DNA from 3 places in the Pseudomonas sp. WT-JTC genome. Region 3 is predicted to be linked to each of the others. Evidence: predicted binding sites of a transcription regulator. Region 3 holds the regulator's gene; each other region holds the start of a gene.
The links. The regulator FliA, encoded in region 3, starts transcription of late flagellar genes. The targets are predictions, from matches to a motif close to CTAAAGTTTNNNNNNNNNNNGCCGNTAA.
Positions count from the first base shown of each region.

Region 1: the regulator FliA is predicted to act here: its motif matches at 1,841-1,868, upstream of motA (flagellar motor stator protein MotA).
Region 2: the regulator FliA is predicted to act here: its motif matches at 1,973-2,000, upstream of AC06G5_RS24635 (flagellar protein MotY).

Region 1 is NZ_CM160042.1:538,898-544,140, forward strand. Features, by position in the region: gene rhdA (thiosulfate sulfurtransferase) at 1-190, opposite strand, end outside; gene AC06G5_RS02360 (HDOD domain-containing protein) at 232-1,770, opposite strand; gene motA (flagellar motor stator protein MotA) at 1,937-2,788, shown strand; gene motB (flagellar motor protein MotB) at 2,792-3,820, shown strand; gene AC06G5_RS02375 (toll/interleukin-1 receptor domain-containing protein) at 4,371-4,862, opposite strand; gene AC06G5_RS02380 (caspase family protein) at 4,862-5,243, opposite strand, start outside.
Region 2 is NZ_CM160042.1:5,432,960-5,438,202, reverse strand. Features, by position in the region: gene rnt (ribonuclease T) at 186-863, opposite strand; gene pyrC (dihydroorotase) at 860-1,906, opposite strand; gene AC06G5_RS24635 (flagellar protein MotY) at 2,066-2,971, shown strand; gene AC06G5_RS24630 (argininosuccinate synthase) at 3,101-4,318, shown strand; gene AC06G5_RS24625 (hypothetical protein) at 4,463-5,173, opposite strand.
Region 3 is NZ_CM160042.1:1,715,447-1,720,689, reverse strand. Features, by position in the region: gene AC06G5_RS07725 (protein phosphatase CheZ) at 1-682, opposite strand, end outside; gene AC06G5_RS07720 (chemotaxis response regulator CheY) at 704-1,075, opposite strand; gene fliA (RNA polymerase sigma factor FliA) at 1,243-1,983, opposite strand; gene fleN (flagellar synthesis regulator FleN) at 1,980-2,810, opposite strand; gene flhF (flagellar biosynthesis GTPase FlhF) at 2,927-4,255, opposite strand; gene flhA (flagellar biosynthesis protein FlhA) at 4,267-5,243, opposite strand, start outside.

The DNA of each region.
Region 1 (5,243 bases), 1.2 Mb from region 3:
GCATCAGTCCAGGGGCGGGCGCCTGACCCAGTTGCGTGCGTTTGGGATCGACAAAACGCGCGCCGGGAATGTGCCCTTCGGCGTAGCGGGCGGCACTGGTCAAGTCCACCAGAATCAGTTCGCGGGCGTCGAGGCGAGGGAGCAAGTCGCTCGGCTCGATCACCAGCGGCAAGCCAGAGAAGTCAGACATGTGAGGTCTCCAGAGCACAAAAGGGAGGATTGTAGCGCAGCTTATTGGCCTCGGTTACTAAAGCTGTGCAGGGCTTTTTCGATGCATTGTGCGGTTTTGCCGAATGCCTGTACGGAAATTTCCGAAAACGGCCCTCCGCCCTGATCCGCCACGACGATCATGATCACCCGGCCATTGTTGACCAGCGAACGCAGCAGCAGGTGTTCGCCGCTGAACTGCGAACGCAGACCGTTGGGCATCAGGGCCGAGAATTGCGCGTTGTTGGCTGGCGTCAGGCGGACCTGGGCCTGTTGCGCGAGCAGGCGTTGCAATACGTTGCTCTGGCTGACCACGAAATTCAGCCCGGCCGCCTCTTTCGGCAGGCCGGCCGTCTGGTGCACGCGCAGGTTGGCGTGGGTGCGGTCAGCCATCAGGATCATCACCCGACGCATGCCGCAGGCTGCGAGGGCGTCCCGGGCGGCGATGGTCAGGTGCATGGCATTGGTGAAGCGGCTCGGCTCGACCAGCAATTCGGCGCATTGCTTGCGCCATTTCGCCAGTTCTTCGGCGGTGGGTGCCGCGGCCGGCAGCAGTCCGGCGTGGATACGGTTCATGCCCCACGGCCAGATCAGCGATTCGGCGGGGTGCCAGAGATCGGGCATGGCATGCTGGCGCGCGCTGTTGGCGGCTTGCTGATGCAGTTGCTGCTGCACCTCATCCATCGGCATTTGCAGGTAAAGGCTGGTCAGGTACTGCCAGCGCTCACTGTGCGGGCTGTCCCAGGCGTGTTGCGCCGACAGCGCCAGGCCGTTGGCCAGCAATACCGTATTGGCCGGTTGATTGAGCCAGCGGCGCAGGGTCGGGTTGTCATCGAGGCGGTTCTGCTGACGCAATGGATGCTCGCTGTCGCGGGCAATGCGCAGGACCTTCACCAGTTCCCGTTGTTCAGTGAGCAACAGTCGATAGCCTTGCTGTACCCAGATCGGCAAGCGCCAGATCTCCACCAATGCCTGGCCGATGTCCAGCAGGCGTACACCAAACAGTTGCCGCTCGACTTTGCGTGCCGACTCGCCTTTATGGATGACCCGCAGTTCCCAGTCTTCGAGCAGTTCTGGATGGGTCAGCGCCAATGGCCACAGGGGCGAAAGGAACAGCAGGCTACCCCAGTGGATGTCCTGCCACAGGCGCGCCAGGCGACTGGCAAAAAAACCGTTGGCCTGTTGCGTGGCGTGCTGGCTGATCATCTGCAGCTGACGCAAGGCTTTGGGAATGTCGGACTGGGGGTCGGCGGGCAAGCGCGCGAGCAGCTCTTCGGTGCGCTTCAGGCCGAGGCGATTGATCGCGATCTCGAGGTTCTCCGCAGGCTCGGTCATGCTGCCGTGGGAGTGCCGGTTGGCTTCGCGAATCACGCTCAAGGCCAGGGCCGGGCTGCCTTGCATGAGGTCGGCGATGTCGCGCAGCGAGCTGCGATTGTCGCGGATGGCCTTGCAGACAAGGTCGTGGCTGGCTTGCGGGACGGGAAGGCGTACGCCATCGAGCAGCTTGATCCAGCCTTCGAGTGTCGTCGGTTTTGGCGTTGGAACGTTCGTTTCATTAACCATGGTTGGAGGCGATCATCATCAGCATTACCCGGGCCCGGAGTGGGTCAAATTGGCTTTTCGCCTGAACGGGCTTTAGTCTGGCGCAGTTTTGCCGATAAGTAGAAGAAGAGATTTTTTAACTTCCGAATATGACCTTGAACCCGACTCAGTAAGTGCTCTCCTACCTATGGCTAAAATTATCGGCATCATCGTCGTATTCGCGAGCGTGCTCGGCGGATACGTGCTTTCCCACGGCAAGATTGCCGCCCTGATCCAGCCTTTCGAGGTCATGATTATCGGTGGCGCGGCCCTCGGCGCATTCCTGCAGGCCAACCCTGGCCATATGGCGATGCACGTTCTCAAGAAAGCCTTGGGAATGTTCAGTTCACGCTTCAACCACGGGTTCTATCTGGAAGTGCTGGGCCTGATCTACGAGATCCTCAACAAGAGTCGCCGCGAAGGCATGATGGCGATTGAAGGCGATATCGAAGATGCCGCCGCAAGCCCGATTTTCGCCAAGTACCCTACGGTTCTCAAGGATGAGCGCATGACAGCATTTGTCTGCGATTACCTGCGCATCATGTCCTCCGGCAACATGGCTCCCCACGAACTTGAAAACCTGTTCGACATGGAGCTTGCCAGCCTCAAGGAAGACCTGGACCACCCGTCCCATGCAGTGAACGGCATTGCCGACGCCATGCCGGGTTTCGGTATCGTCGCGGCGGTATTGGGTATCGTGGTGACCATGGCTTCGCTGGGTGAAAGCGATCAGAAAATGATTGGCCTGCACGTCGGTGCGGCACTGGTCGGTACCTTCTTCGGTATTCTCGCGGCCTACGGCTTCTTCGGTCCCCTGGCGCATGCCCTGGGTCACGATGCCAAGGAAGAGCTGAACGTCTACGAAGCCATCAAGGCCTCGCTGGTCGCTTCGGCTTCCGGCATGCCGCCATCGCTGGCGGTAGAGTTCGGGCGCAAGGTTCTGTACCCGGCGCACCGTCCTAGCTTCGCGGAGCTGGAACAAGCGGTCCGCGGTCGCTAAACCATGGAGAACAATCAGCCGATAATCATCAAGCGCGTCAAGCGTTACGCCGGCGGGCATCACGGGGGCTCCTGGAAAATCGCCTTCGCCGACTTTGCCACGGCGATGATGGCGTTCTTCCTGGTGCTGTGGCTGCTGTCCACCGCCACCCCGGAACAGAAGATTGCCATCGCCGGTTACTTCAAGGACCCGATCGGCTTTTCCGAAAGCGGTACGCCGTACATCATTGATCTGGGTGGCACGCCGACCCTGGCGCCGGAAAACACCCTCAACCCCGAGGTGAAGTCCCAGCCGCAGCCGGACAAGGTCACCGTCGATACCGATCAGGTCGAAGGCATGGCCGAGCAGGTTGAAAAGGAACGTCTCGAACTGTTGCTGCAAGAACTGCAGAACAAGGTCGAAGAAAACCCGCAGCTGCAGAAATTCAAAGACCAGATCATGTTCGAGATCACCACGGACGGCCTGCGTATCCAGATCGTGGATGCGGAAAACCGTCCGATGTTCGACTCAGGCTCGGCCCGCCTCAAGCCGTATTTCGAAGACATCCTGCTGGCCATGGCCGACACCATCAAGGCGGTGCCGAACAAGATCAGCATCAGCGGTCACACCGATGCCAAGCCCTACACCGGTACCGGTGACTTCGGTAACTGGGAACTCTCGGCCAACCGTGCCAACGCCGCACGGCGTGCGCTGGTGGCGGGCAGTTATCCGGATGCGCAGGTGGCGCGCGTGGTCGGTTACGCCTCGTCGGCGCTGTTCGATCGCGAGCATCCGTTTAACCCGGTGAACCGTCGTATCGACATCGTGGTACTGACCAAGAAAGCCCAGCGTGCGATCGAAGGTTCGCAAGGCGCGGAGTCTGCTCCCGATGCGCCGCAAGGTTCGACTGTTCCGGGAGCCGCACCGGCTGCCCCGGTCGACCCGAACGCGTTGCCGGCGGACAAGGAGCCGTTGCCGGCTCACGAACTGCGCGAGCGCCTGAATCTGTTTGATAACCCGGCACCGAAAACGGGTGAGCCACCCAAGCAGTGACCGACAAAAAAAAGCCGACAGTAATGTCGGCTTTTTTTTGTGTTTTTCACAGATTTGGAGGCCGCTTCCTTGTAGGAGCCGGCTTGCTGGCGATGGCGGCTTCATGGTTGGCGTGATTTTTTGGTGGTGTACATATCCGTTTCTGCGGTAACGGCCACTTAGGGTTCCGCCTTTACGACGGGTTACTTGGAAGAGCGGAGCGCCGCCCGGCCCCAAGTAACCAAGGGCTCTTGCCCCTGACGTTCGGTGCCTCGCCAAGGCTCGGCATGCCCTCGCTCCGGTCCTGCTCCGTGGGCCCGCCGCGATCGGCCATCCTTGGCCGTACGCGGCTAACCCGGCATCCATGCCGGGTTGCCCACTGCGCAGAACCTGCGCTCGGCCTCTCGAGGGGGCAAGAAGATCAAAAGCCAAAGCAACAGCAACAGCAACAGCAACAGCCAAAGCGAGGCGGCCTACCGACGGCCTGATTTTGTATGGACGTGGCTCCTGAAGTTGTTGGGCGAGAGAACCCCCGACCGGTCAAGAGGATGGATCCGGGAGCGAAGTGACGTCAGAAACCGCGAGTAATTCTGGACTTCAAATCAGTGTGGAATCGTTCGGCGTTACTCCTGTTGACGCTGCGCACCGACTCGCTGCCGGTCACGGAATCCAGCGACATCGAACGCTTGAGTGTTGTTTCGTTGCGATAGGCATCAATGAAGAATTCGATGTCCCGGTCGCTGGTCAGCTTCGGCCACTTGTCCAGATATAGCGGCAGCTCTGTCGGGCCGGTCTTGAACGAGCAGATGCGCCGGTTGGTGATGGTCGCTTCGCCGATTTCGAACGGCACCCACCACGACCGCGCGGTTTTCTCCGACACCACTGCCAGCAGGTGCGTGCATTCACTGATGTTGCGCGTAATCACCCCGGTGATGTCGTCGGTGGTCTGGGATTCGGCGTCCAGTACGTCGAGGTAGGTCTTGATATTGGCCTGCATCAGGCGTGTGTTGATTTTGACCGCGTGGGCGCGATCCATGTGGCGGTAGCTGATAAAAACCGGCATCAGAAATGTCCCTTGATCGCGAGCTCGCGGTAATAGGCGCCGAGGGCGGTGAGGCGGCAGCCGGTGGAGAGGATGGCGGCGTAGTACATATGCTCGGCGTCCACCGGTTCGATGAGGCTGTGGCGGTTGCACTTTTGCAGTTGGGCGAAGACCTCGCCCTGTTCCGGGTTGAATTCAGGCTCGGTGGGCTCAAAGCTGGGGGCGAGGGGGTACACCGACTCCGCTTCGGCAAACCATTCGGGGAGTTTGCGCAGGATGTCCTTGGGGATCAGCGGCGACACTTCGCGCAGGGAAATGAACTGCGATACGTTGGTCTTGAACACCGGGCGCTGTTCCCAGGCGTCGAGGGCGTTGTCGACAAACGAATAGAGGCTGCCGGGC
Region 2 (5,243 bases), 2.9 Mb from region 3:
GTTCCAGATATAAAAAACCGGCCATCGAGGCCGGTTTTTTTATGCGCGGGATAAACCTGGAACTCCTGTAGGAGCGAGCTCGCTCGCGATGGACTCAAGAACGCCACGGGGAACCAGGCAGCCCGCGTTATCGTTGACCACCATCGCGAGCAAGCTCGCTCCTACAGGTGTATCAGAGACCGCAATCAATCGTCGAAATCTTCCCAGCCGCCCATTTGTTTCCAGCGATTGACGATGCCGCAGAACAGCTCTGCCGTCTTCTCGGTGTCATAGCGGGCCGAGTGAGCCTCGCGACCGTCGAAGTCGATGTCCGCTGCCTGGCACGCCTTGGCCAGCACAGTCTGGCCGTAGGCGAGGCCTGCGAGCGTTGCGGTATCGAAACTGGAGAACGGATGGAACGGATTGCGCTTCATGTCCAGGCGTGCAACCGCCGCATTCAGGAAGCCCAGGTCGAAGCTGCTGTTATGCCCGACCAGGATCGCCCGTTTGCAACCATTGGCCTTGAGGGCCTTGCGCACGCCACGGAAGATATCGTTCAGGGCAGACTCTTCACTCACGGCCATGCGCAGCGGGTGATCGAGCTTGATTCCGGTGAACTCCAGGGCCGCCGCTTCGATGTTCGCGCCTTCGAACGGCTCGACTCGGAAGAAGTAGGTGTGATCCGGGTAGACAAACCCCTTTTCATCCATGGCGATGGTGGTCGCGGCGATTTCCAGCAGGGCGTCGGTGGCCGAGTTGAAGCCACCGGTTTCTACGTCGACGACAACCGGCAGGTAACCACGAAACCGTGCGGCCATCGGATGACGGGAACCGCCTCCGCCGCCGTTGCCTTCCAGTTCGTCATCGAAATGCTCTTCACTCACGCGTGTTCCTCCAGCAGGCGCCAGCGCAGTTTTTCACCGGCGCGCAGCGGGATAACGGTCAGCTCGCCAAACGGCAGGCTGGCAGGGGCGGTCCATTCTTCACGGACCAGGGTGATGCGATCGGTGTTGGCCGGCAGACCATAGAACCGAGGGCCGTTGAGGCTGGCGAAGGCCTCGAGCTTGTCCAGCGCATTGCGCTGTTCGAAGGCTTCGGCGTACATCTCGATGGCAGCAAAGGCGGTGTAGCAACCGGCGCAGCCGCAGGCCGCTTCCTTGGCGTGCTGGGCGTGAGGCGCCGAGTCGGTGCCGAGGAAGAACTTCTCGCTGCCGCTGGTGGCGGCGTCGAGCAGGGCTTCCTGGTGGATATTGCGCTTGAGGATCGGCAGGCAATAGAAGTGCGGCCGAATCCCGCCCACCAGCATGTGGTTGCGGTTGTACAGCAGGTGGTGAGCGGTGATGGTCGCGCCCACGTTGGCCGAAGCCGAGTTGACGAACTGCACGGCGTCCGTGGTGGTGATGTGTTCGAAGACCACCTTGAGGGTCGGGAAACGCTCGACCACACGACGCATGTGCTCATCGATGAAAAATTTTTCGCGGTCGAATACGTCGACATCGCCACGGGTGACTTCACCGTGAATCAGCAACGGCATCCCGACTTCGGCCATGGCCTCGAGTGCAGGGAAAATCTTGTCGATGCTGGTAACACCAGAGTCCGAGTTGGTGGTCGCGCCAGCCGGGTACAGCTTGGCGGCGTACACGAATCCGCTGGCCTTGGCCTCGCGAATTTCTTCAGGCTGGGTGCGGTCGGTCAGGTACAGGACCATCAGCGGCTCGAACGGGCTGCCGGCCGGGCGGGCAGCGAGAATCCGCTGGCGATAGCCGTCGGCTTCGGCCGTGTTACGCACCGGTGGAACCAGGTTGGGCATGATGATGGCGCGACCAAAGGTGCGCGCGACATCCGCGACGGTATTGGTCAACACGGCACCATCGCGAAGATGAATGTGCCAGTCGTCGGGACGCAGCAGGGTCAGGCGGTCGGACATGAGGGGATTCCAGGCGGGTCAAACTCAGGGGAATGCTACCGGAAAAGACTCTTGCAGGCACTCGCTATCAAGTTTTACGGGAAGCTTCCGATATCCAACAGGTATGCCGTAGACATGCGTGTGTCGGTCTTTTTGTTGTAGAAGCCAGTGGAGCCTCCCGTGCGCCAGCGTTATTTAGCCTTGCTCAGTGTGTTTGCCAGCCTTCCCGCGATGGCGCTCACTTTCCAGACCCGTCTGGAGAGCATTGAGTGGACGGTCGAAGGTGACAAGTTCGAATGCCGCCTGGCTCAGCCGATAACCGACTTCGGTTCGGGCGAGTTCGTGCGTCGTGCCGGCGAGCAGGCGACTTTTCGTCTGAAAACCTACAACCCGATGATCGGCGGCGGTTCGGCGACCTTGCTGGCCGCTGCGGCACCGTGGCAACCGGGGCGTGACGATATTAATCTGGGCACGGTGAGAATCGGCAGCGGCAACGTGTTGTTCAACAGTTCACAGGTTCAGGCCGGACGCCTGATCAGCGGATTGATGGACGGTCGCAGCCCGGTGGTTCGCCATTCCTCGGGGGATGGCCGGGTGTCGGAAGTGCGCTTGCTGCCGGTCAGGTTCACCAAGGCGTTTGCCGATTACCAAAGCTGCGTGGCCAAACTGTTGCCGCAGAACTTCGAGCAGGTGAAACAATCCGAAGTCGGCTTCCCCGGCGGCGGAATCGAGCTCGACAGCGCCGCGAAGGCCAGGCTGCAGGTCATGCTGGAGTACATGAAGGCTGATCCGACGGTCAATCATATCGAGCTCGACGGGCACTCCGACAACAGCGGCAACCGCCTGACCAACCGCGACCTGTCCCGGCGTCGGGCCCTGGCAGTCATGGAGTTCTTCAAGGCCAATGGCATCCAGGAGTCGCAAATCACCATGCGTTTCCATGGCGAACGTTATCCGCTGGCGCCTAATACCAACAACGCCAACCGCGCGAAGAACCGACGGGTAGCGGTACGCCTGGAGCGTGGAGCGCCTGTGGAACAAGTCGCCCCGCAAGCGACGAAAGCGGCCACTTCGGCAACTTCCTGACTCTTTGGTCATCGTCGCCCTCTCGACATAATCTGTCGCTTCGTCGTCATAAGCTGTCGCGCCACTGTAAATTATTCTGCATGAGCGGTAGACTTCCCGGCTTTCCGTAGAACCCCGTGGAGTGATGGCATGGCGGACGTAAACAAGGTCGTTCTGGCGTATTCCGGCGGCCTGGACACTTCGGTGATCCTCAAGTGGCTGCAGGATACTTATAACTGTGAAGTGGTGACCTTCACCGCTGACCTGGGTCAGGGCGAAGAGGTCGAACCTGCACGCGCCAAGGCTCAGGCCATGGGCGTCAAAGAGATCTACATCGACGACTTGCGCGAAGAGTTCGTGCGCGATTTCGTTTTCCCGATGTTCCGCGCCAACACCGTTTACGAAGGCGAGTACCTGCTGGGTACTTCCATCGCTCGTCCGCTGATCGCCAAGCGCCTGATCGAAATCGCCAACGAAACCGGCGCTGACGCCATTTCCCATGGTGCCACCGGCAAAGGCAACGACCAGGTTCGTTTCGAACTCGGTGCCTACGCCTTGAAGCCAGGTGTGAAAGTGATCGCTCCCTGGCGCGAATGGGACCTGCTGTCCCGTGAAAAGCTGATGGATTACGCCGATAAGCACGCGATCCCGATCGAGCGCCACGGCAAGAAGAAATCCCCGTACTCCATGGATGCCAACCTGCTGCACATCTCCTATGAAGGCGGCGTGCTGGAAGACACCTGGACCGAGCACGAAGAAGACATGTGGCGCTGGACCGTTTCCCCGGAAAACGCTCCAGACAAGCCGCAGTACCTGGAACTGACCTACCGCAACGGCGACATCGTCGCACTGGACGGCGTCGAAATGACTCCGGCCACCGTGCTGGCGACCCTGAACCGTATCGGTGGCGAACACGGTATCGGCCGTCTCGACATCGTCGAGAACCGCTACGTGGGCATGAAGTCCCGTGGCTGCTACGAAACCCCGGGCGGCACCATCATGCTGCGTGCCCACCGCGCGATCGAATCGATCACCCTGGACCGCGAAGTGGCTCACCTCAAGGACGAGCTGATGCCCAAGTACGCCAGCCTGATCTACACCGGCTACTGGTGGAGCCCTGAGCGTCTGATGCTGCAGCAGATGATCGATGCGTCCCAGGTCAACGTGAACGGCGTTGTGCGCCTGAAGCTGTACAAGGGCAATGTAATCGTCACTGGCCGCAAGTCCGACGACTCGCTGTTCGACGCCAACATCGCTACCTTCGAAGAAGATGGCGGCGCGTACAATCAGGCGGATGCAGCAGGCTTCATCAAGCTCAATGCCCTGCGCATGCGCATTGCGGCGAACAAAGGCCGGAAGCTGTTCTGAGACCTTTGACATCGTGATGGGAGCCTGACCTCGTCCAGGACGAGGTCAGGCACCTGAAAATGGGGTGACGCCAGTTACTGCGTTGTCAGGTGTTTGTGCTGCTGACGATTTCCTGTTTTTCTCCTTCCAATAGTTTTTCTTGTTCTACGGGTTATTGCTTGTCGGTTGTCCGGCTTGATCAATGACCGTCAACCTGTGCGAGTCCAGATTGTAGGCAACATAAAGGGCGGCACAGTGTTTCCTGGTCTGCCTTGAGTGTTCAAGCGCACTGGCTTTCAGCAAAGTCTCCGAAACGGCACAAGTGACAAACAGAATCACGTACGTCGTCTTTTCCCGTGGCCTCTGGATGGTTTCCAGCAGCGCTGCAAATTCGATCTCCTTGCTCATCCAGCGTGCATCAACGATGTACAGGTCTTTTACAAGCTCCGGTAACTGAAGTTGATGCTGAACAAGGACGGTGGACTGCAGACCAATCTCCGTTGGCGGGTCCTGTGCACCGCAGGGCCTCCGGGTTGACTGCCGGTCATTCGTCGACGTTTTCAGGGCGTGATTCTCGGGTAACTTCCCGGACGCTTTTTTTTCCGACCGCCCAGCGACATCCATGACTTTCATGAAGTGTTTCCCCTTTTCAAAGTCGGAAGGTGCATACAGTGATCGGTAGTTGAAGTTGAGTGTTGCGAAAAAAAGTAAAAGTAAATAAAACGGAAAGCTGATCAGAAACCAGACATAGAGCTCTTGTTCTTCCTGGTCAAGGAAGGGCAGAGAAACGGCTGCCGAGGTTTCAGAGAGTGTTGCGAATATAGCGATAATTGACATTGGGTTGGTGATTCGTTTTTTATCAAGCTCTGTATTCATGCTGTGTTGTCTTCTCTCGAATGGTTTATAAAGTTAGTTTGATGGGTTTCTGTTGTGTTGTACTTGGTTT
Region 3 (5,243 bases):
TTTGTGGATCTTTTTCAGCAAGCATCGCTTCACGGTCATGTTCGATGCCCGCAAAGCGGTCCACCTGACTGGCCATGAGCACGAGCTTGAGCAGGTTGCTTTCAACTTCGGTGACCAACTGGGTCACGCGCTTGATCACTTGCCCTGTGAGGTCCTGGTAATCCTGGGCGAGCAGGATGTCGTTCAGGTTGCCCGACACCGCGCGATTGTCCGTGCCGCTGCGCGCCAGGAACCCGTCGACCCGCCGGGCCAGTTCACGAAACTCCTGCGCCCCGACTTCGCGACGCATGAAACGCCCCCAGTCCGTGCTCAAGGCCTGGGCTTCATCCGCCAGGCCATTGACCAGTGGCGTGGCACTTTCCACCAGATCCATGGTGCGGTTGGCCGCAGCTTCGGTCAGCTTGACCACATACCCCAGACGCTCGGTGGCATCGGTAATCTGCGACACTTCTTCGGCTTGCGGCATGTGCGGGTCAATCTGGAAATTGACGATCGCGCTATGCAGTTCGCGAGTGAGCTTGCCCACTTCCCGATACAGGCCGCGGTCACGGGTCTGGTTGAGCTCATGGATCAATTGCACCGCGTCGCCGAACTTGCCCTTTTCAAGGCTTGCGACCAATTCGACGGCGTGTTTTTTCAGGGTCGATTCGAAATCGCCCAATGAGGTTTCGTTATTGTCCATAGCTCCCCCGTGGCGCACTCATCAACCGATGCGTTCGAAAATCTTCTCGATTTTTTCTTTCAACGCCTGGGCCGTGAAGGGTTTGACCACATAGCCGTTAACGCCGGCCTGGGCCGCTTCGATGATCTGCTCGCGCTTGGCTTCAGCGGTCACCATCAGCACCGGCAGATGCTTGAGCTTTTCATCGGCACGCACGTGGCGCAGCAGATCGATACCGGTCATGCCAGGCATGTTCCAGTCCGTTACCAGAAAGTCGATGCTTCCGCTGTTGAGCACCGGAATGGCGGTAGTGCCATCGTCGGCCTCGACGGTGTTGGTGAACCCAAGGTCACGCAGCAGGTTCTTGATGATCCGCCGCATCGTTGAGAAGTCATCAACGATGAGGATTTTCATGTTCTTGTCCAATTCGACCTCCAAGCAGTCTTAAACGCGCCCAGCACCTGGACGCGCCATTTCAATCAATCCGGCAAAGCACTCAATGACTGTCTGGAGCACAACAGATCGCGACTGGCGCAGTTCAACACCACACCAGCCTCGTTCGCAGTGTCCCCACACTGCCTTCAGCGCGCTCGCCACTCCCCCAAACGCCCCCGCAAACGGGCCGCGCACTGGCTGTGTAACTGGCTGACCCGCGATTCGCTGACCCCCAGGACCTCACCGATTTCCTTGAGGTTCAACTCTTCGTCGTAGTACAGCGCCAACACCAGTCGCTCACGCTCCGGCAAATTGGCAATCGCATCCGCCAGCGCAGCCTGGAAGCGTTCATCTTCCAGATCGCGTGACGGCTCGAGATGAGCACTCGCGCCATCCTCGTGCAGCCCTTCGTGTTCGCCGTCCTGCAACAGATCGTCGAAACTGAATAACCGGCTGCCCAGGGTGTCGTTCAAAATTCCGTAGTAATCGTCGAGACTCAATTGGAGTTCGGCCGCAACCTCGTGATCTTTAGCGTCACGGCCGGTTTTCGCTTCAATCGAGCGAATCGCGTCGCTGACCATGCGCGTATTGCGGTGAACCGAACGTGGCGCCCAGTCCCCCTTGCGCACTTCATCGAGCATGGCGCCGCGGATTCGAATGCCCGCGTACGTCTCGAAACTGGCGCCTTTGCTGGCGTCGTATTTGGTCGACACTTCAAGCAGGCCGATCATCCCGGCCTGGATCAGGTCTTCGACCTGGACACTGGCCGGCAAGCGCGCCAGCAGGTGGTAAGCAATGCGTTTAACCAGCGGCGCGTAACGCTCGATCAGCTCGTACTGCGCATCACGCGCCGATTTCTTGTAGAGGTTGTAACCGCTTGCTGTCATAACACGGGTCCTGCTGTTTGCTGCACGAGGCGCTCGACGAAAAACTCCAGGTGCCCGCGCGGGTTGGCAGGCAGCGGCCAGGTATCGACTTTCTGCGCGATGGCCTTGAACGCCAGCGAGCACTTGGAACGCGGGAAAGCCTCGTAGACGGCGCGCTGTTTCTGCACAGCCTTGCGCACGCTTTCGTCGTAGGGCACAGCGCCGACGTATTGCAGGGCGACGTCGAGGAAGCGATCCGTGACCTTGGTCAACTTGGCGAACAGGTTGCGCCCTTCCTGCGGGCTCTGGGCCATGTTGGCAAGGACGCGGAAGCGGTTCATGCCGTAGTCGCGATTGAGCAACTTGATCAAGGCGTAGGCATCGGTAATCGAGGTCGGCTCGTCACACACCACCAGCAGCACTTCCTGGGCTGCGCGAACGAAACTGACTACCGAGTCACCTATGCCCGCAGCGGTGTCGATCACCAATACGTCGAGGTTGTCACCGATATCACTGAAGGCCTGGATCAGGCCGGCGTGTTGCGCAGGACTCAGATGCACCATGCTCTGAGTGCCGGATGCGGCCGGAACGATACGGATGCCGCCTGGTCCCTGCAGCAGTACGTCGCGCAGTTCGCAGCGGCCCTCGATCACGTCGGCCAGGGTACGTTTGGGTGTCAGGCCCAGCAGAACGTCGACGTTCGCCAGTCCCAGGTCGGCGTCCAACAGCATGACGCGCCGGCCAAGCTCAGCCAGAGCCAGGGACAAGTTCACTGACACATTAGTTTTCCCGACGCCACCTTTGCCGCCGGTCACCGCAATCACCTGTACGGGATGCATGCTGCCCATGTTATTTCTTTACCTTGTCTTGCATAGACGGAGGCCACATTACTGGCTGCGCGTTCGCAATCGGAACAATGCATGGCAGACCATCGATGTAGGTACAAAAACTGTTCATTACTACCTTAGCCAACCTGCTTGGTTTGGCTGTGGTAAATATCAGCGAACATGTCAGCCATGGCTTCTTCGCTGGGTTCTTCCTGCATTTGCACGCTGACGGCGCGACTGACCAACTGATGACGGCGCGGCAGATGCAAATCATCCGGGATCCGCGGGCCATCGGTCAGGTAGGCCACGGGTAACTCATGACTGATGGCCAGGCTCAACACCTCGCCCAGGCTTGCCGTCTCATCCAGTTTAGTCAGGATGCAGCCAGCTAGCCCGCAACGCTTGTAACTGTGGTAAGCGGCCGTTAGAACCTGTTTCTGGCTGGTGGTTGCCAGAACCAGATAATTTTTTGAACGGATGCCGCGACCGGCCAGGCTTTCGAGCTGCATGCGCAGGGCCGGGTCGCTGGCCTGCAGGCCCGCGGTATCGATCAGCACTACGCGCTTGCGCAGCAAGGGTTCCAGCGCCTGCACCAGCGACTGGCCCGGGTCGACGTGGGTCACCGACACGTTGAGAATGCGCCCCAGGGTCTTGAGCTGCTCCTGGGCACCGATGCGGAAGCTGTCCATGCTCACCAGCGCAATGTTCTGCGCGCCGTACTTGAGCACGTAACGGGCAGCCAGCTTGGCCAGGGTGGTGGTCTTGCCCATGCCGGCAGGGCCGACCATGGCGATCACTCCGCCCTCTTCCAGCGGCTCGACTTCCGGGGTAACGATCATGCGCGCCAGGTGCGCCAGCAACATGCGCCACGCCTGACGAGGTTCTTCGATTTCCGTGATCATTGCCAGCAGGTCGCGCGACAGCGGGCCAGACAGGCCAATGCGTTGCAGGCGACGCCAGAGGTTGGCCTGGTCCGGACGACTGCCTTGCAGCTGATTCCAGGCCAGCGAGCCAAGCTGTACCTCCATGAGTTCGCGCAGGCTGTTGAGCTCGAAACGCATCGAGTCGAACGCGCGCGGGTCTACGCCACCGGACGCTGGCGCAGCGGCCGGTGCAGGGCGACGGGGCTCGGCGTACGTCGGCTCGATCAGCGGCTCGGCGGCGGTCAATGGCAAGCCGGCGAACAACTGGCGGTTGGTAGCATTGTCGCTCTCGCCATCGCCACGCAGGCTCAATTCGGCCTGGGCGGTGACGATCCGCGACTGAGTCTTGCGCAGCTCGTCTTCGAGCTCCATGTTCGGAACCCGCGGCGCCAGCGCCGACAACTTGTAATCCAGCGCAGCCGTCAGCTCGACACCCCCGGCGATCCGGCGGTTGCCAATAATGGCGGCATCAGCGCCCAGCTCATCGCGAACCAGCTTCATGGCCTGACGCATATCGGCGGCGAAAAAACGCTTAACTTGCATAAACCACTACCTCAGCCGTTGGGCCCTACTGTCGCAACGATGGTCACTTGCTTGTTGTCAGGAATTTCCTGGTAAGCCAACACATGCAAACCCGGGACTGCGAGTCGGCCAAATCGCGAGAGCATCGCGCGAACCGGACCGGCCACCAGCAGAATTACCGGCTGACCTTGCATCTCCTGACGCTGCGCCGCGTCGATCAACGAGCGTTGCAACTTCTCCGCCATGCTTGGCTCCAGCAGAACGCCCTCTTCCGAGCCTTGTCCTGCCTTCTGCAGACTATTGAGCAATATCTGTTCCAACCTTGGCTCCAGCGTGATGACTGGCAGCTGCGACTCAGTGCCTACAATGCTTTGGACGATTGCGCGGGATACGCCAACACGCACGGCAGCCACCAGCGCGGCGGTATCTTGACTCTTGGCGGCATTGTTGGCGATGGCCTCGGCAATGCTGCGGATATCGCGAACAGGCACTTGTTCGGCCAGCAGCGCTTGCAGCACCTTGAGCAACTGCGACAGCGAAACCACGCCCGGCACCAGCTCCTCGGCCAGTTTCGGCGAGCTTTTGCCCAGCAATTGCATGAGCTGCTGCACTTCTTCGTGACCGATCAGCTCACTGGAATGCTTGTAGAGTATCTGGTTCAAGTGGGTAGCCACTACTGTACTGGCATCGACCACCGTGTAACCGAGGGATTGCGCCTGGGCGCGTTGGCTGATTTCGATCCAGACCGCCTCCAGGCCGAAAGCCGGATCTTTGGCGGTAATGCCATTGAGCGTGCCGTAGACCTGCCCCGGGTTGATCGCCAGCTCGCGATCCGGGTAAATCTCCGCCTCGGCCAGGATCACCCCCATGAGGGTCAGGCGATAGGCGCTTGGCGCCAGGTCGAGGTTGTCGCGGATATGCACGGTCGGCATCAGGAAGCCGAGATCCTGGGACAGCTTCTTGCGCACCCCCTTGATCCGCGCGAGCAACTGGCCACCCTGGTTGCGGT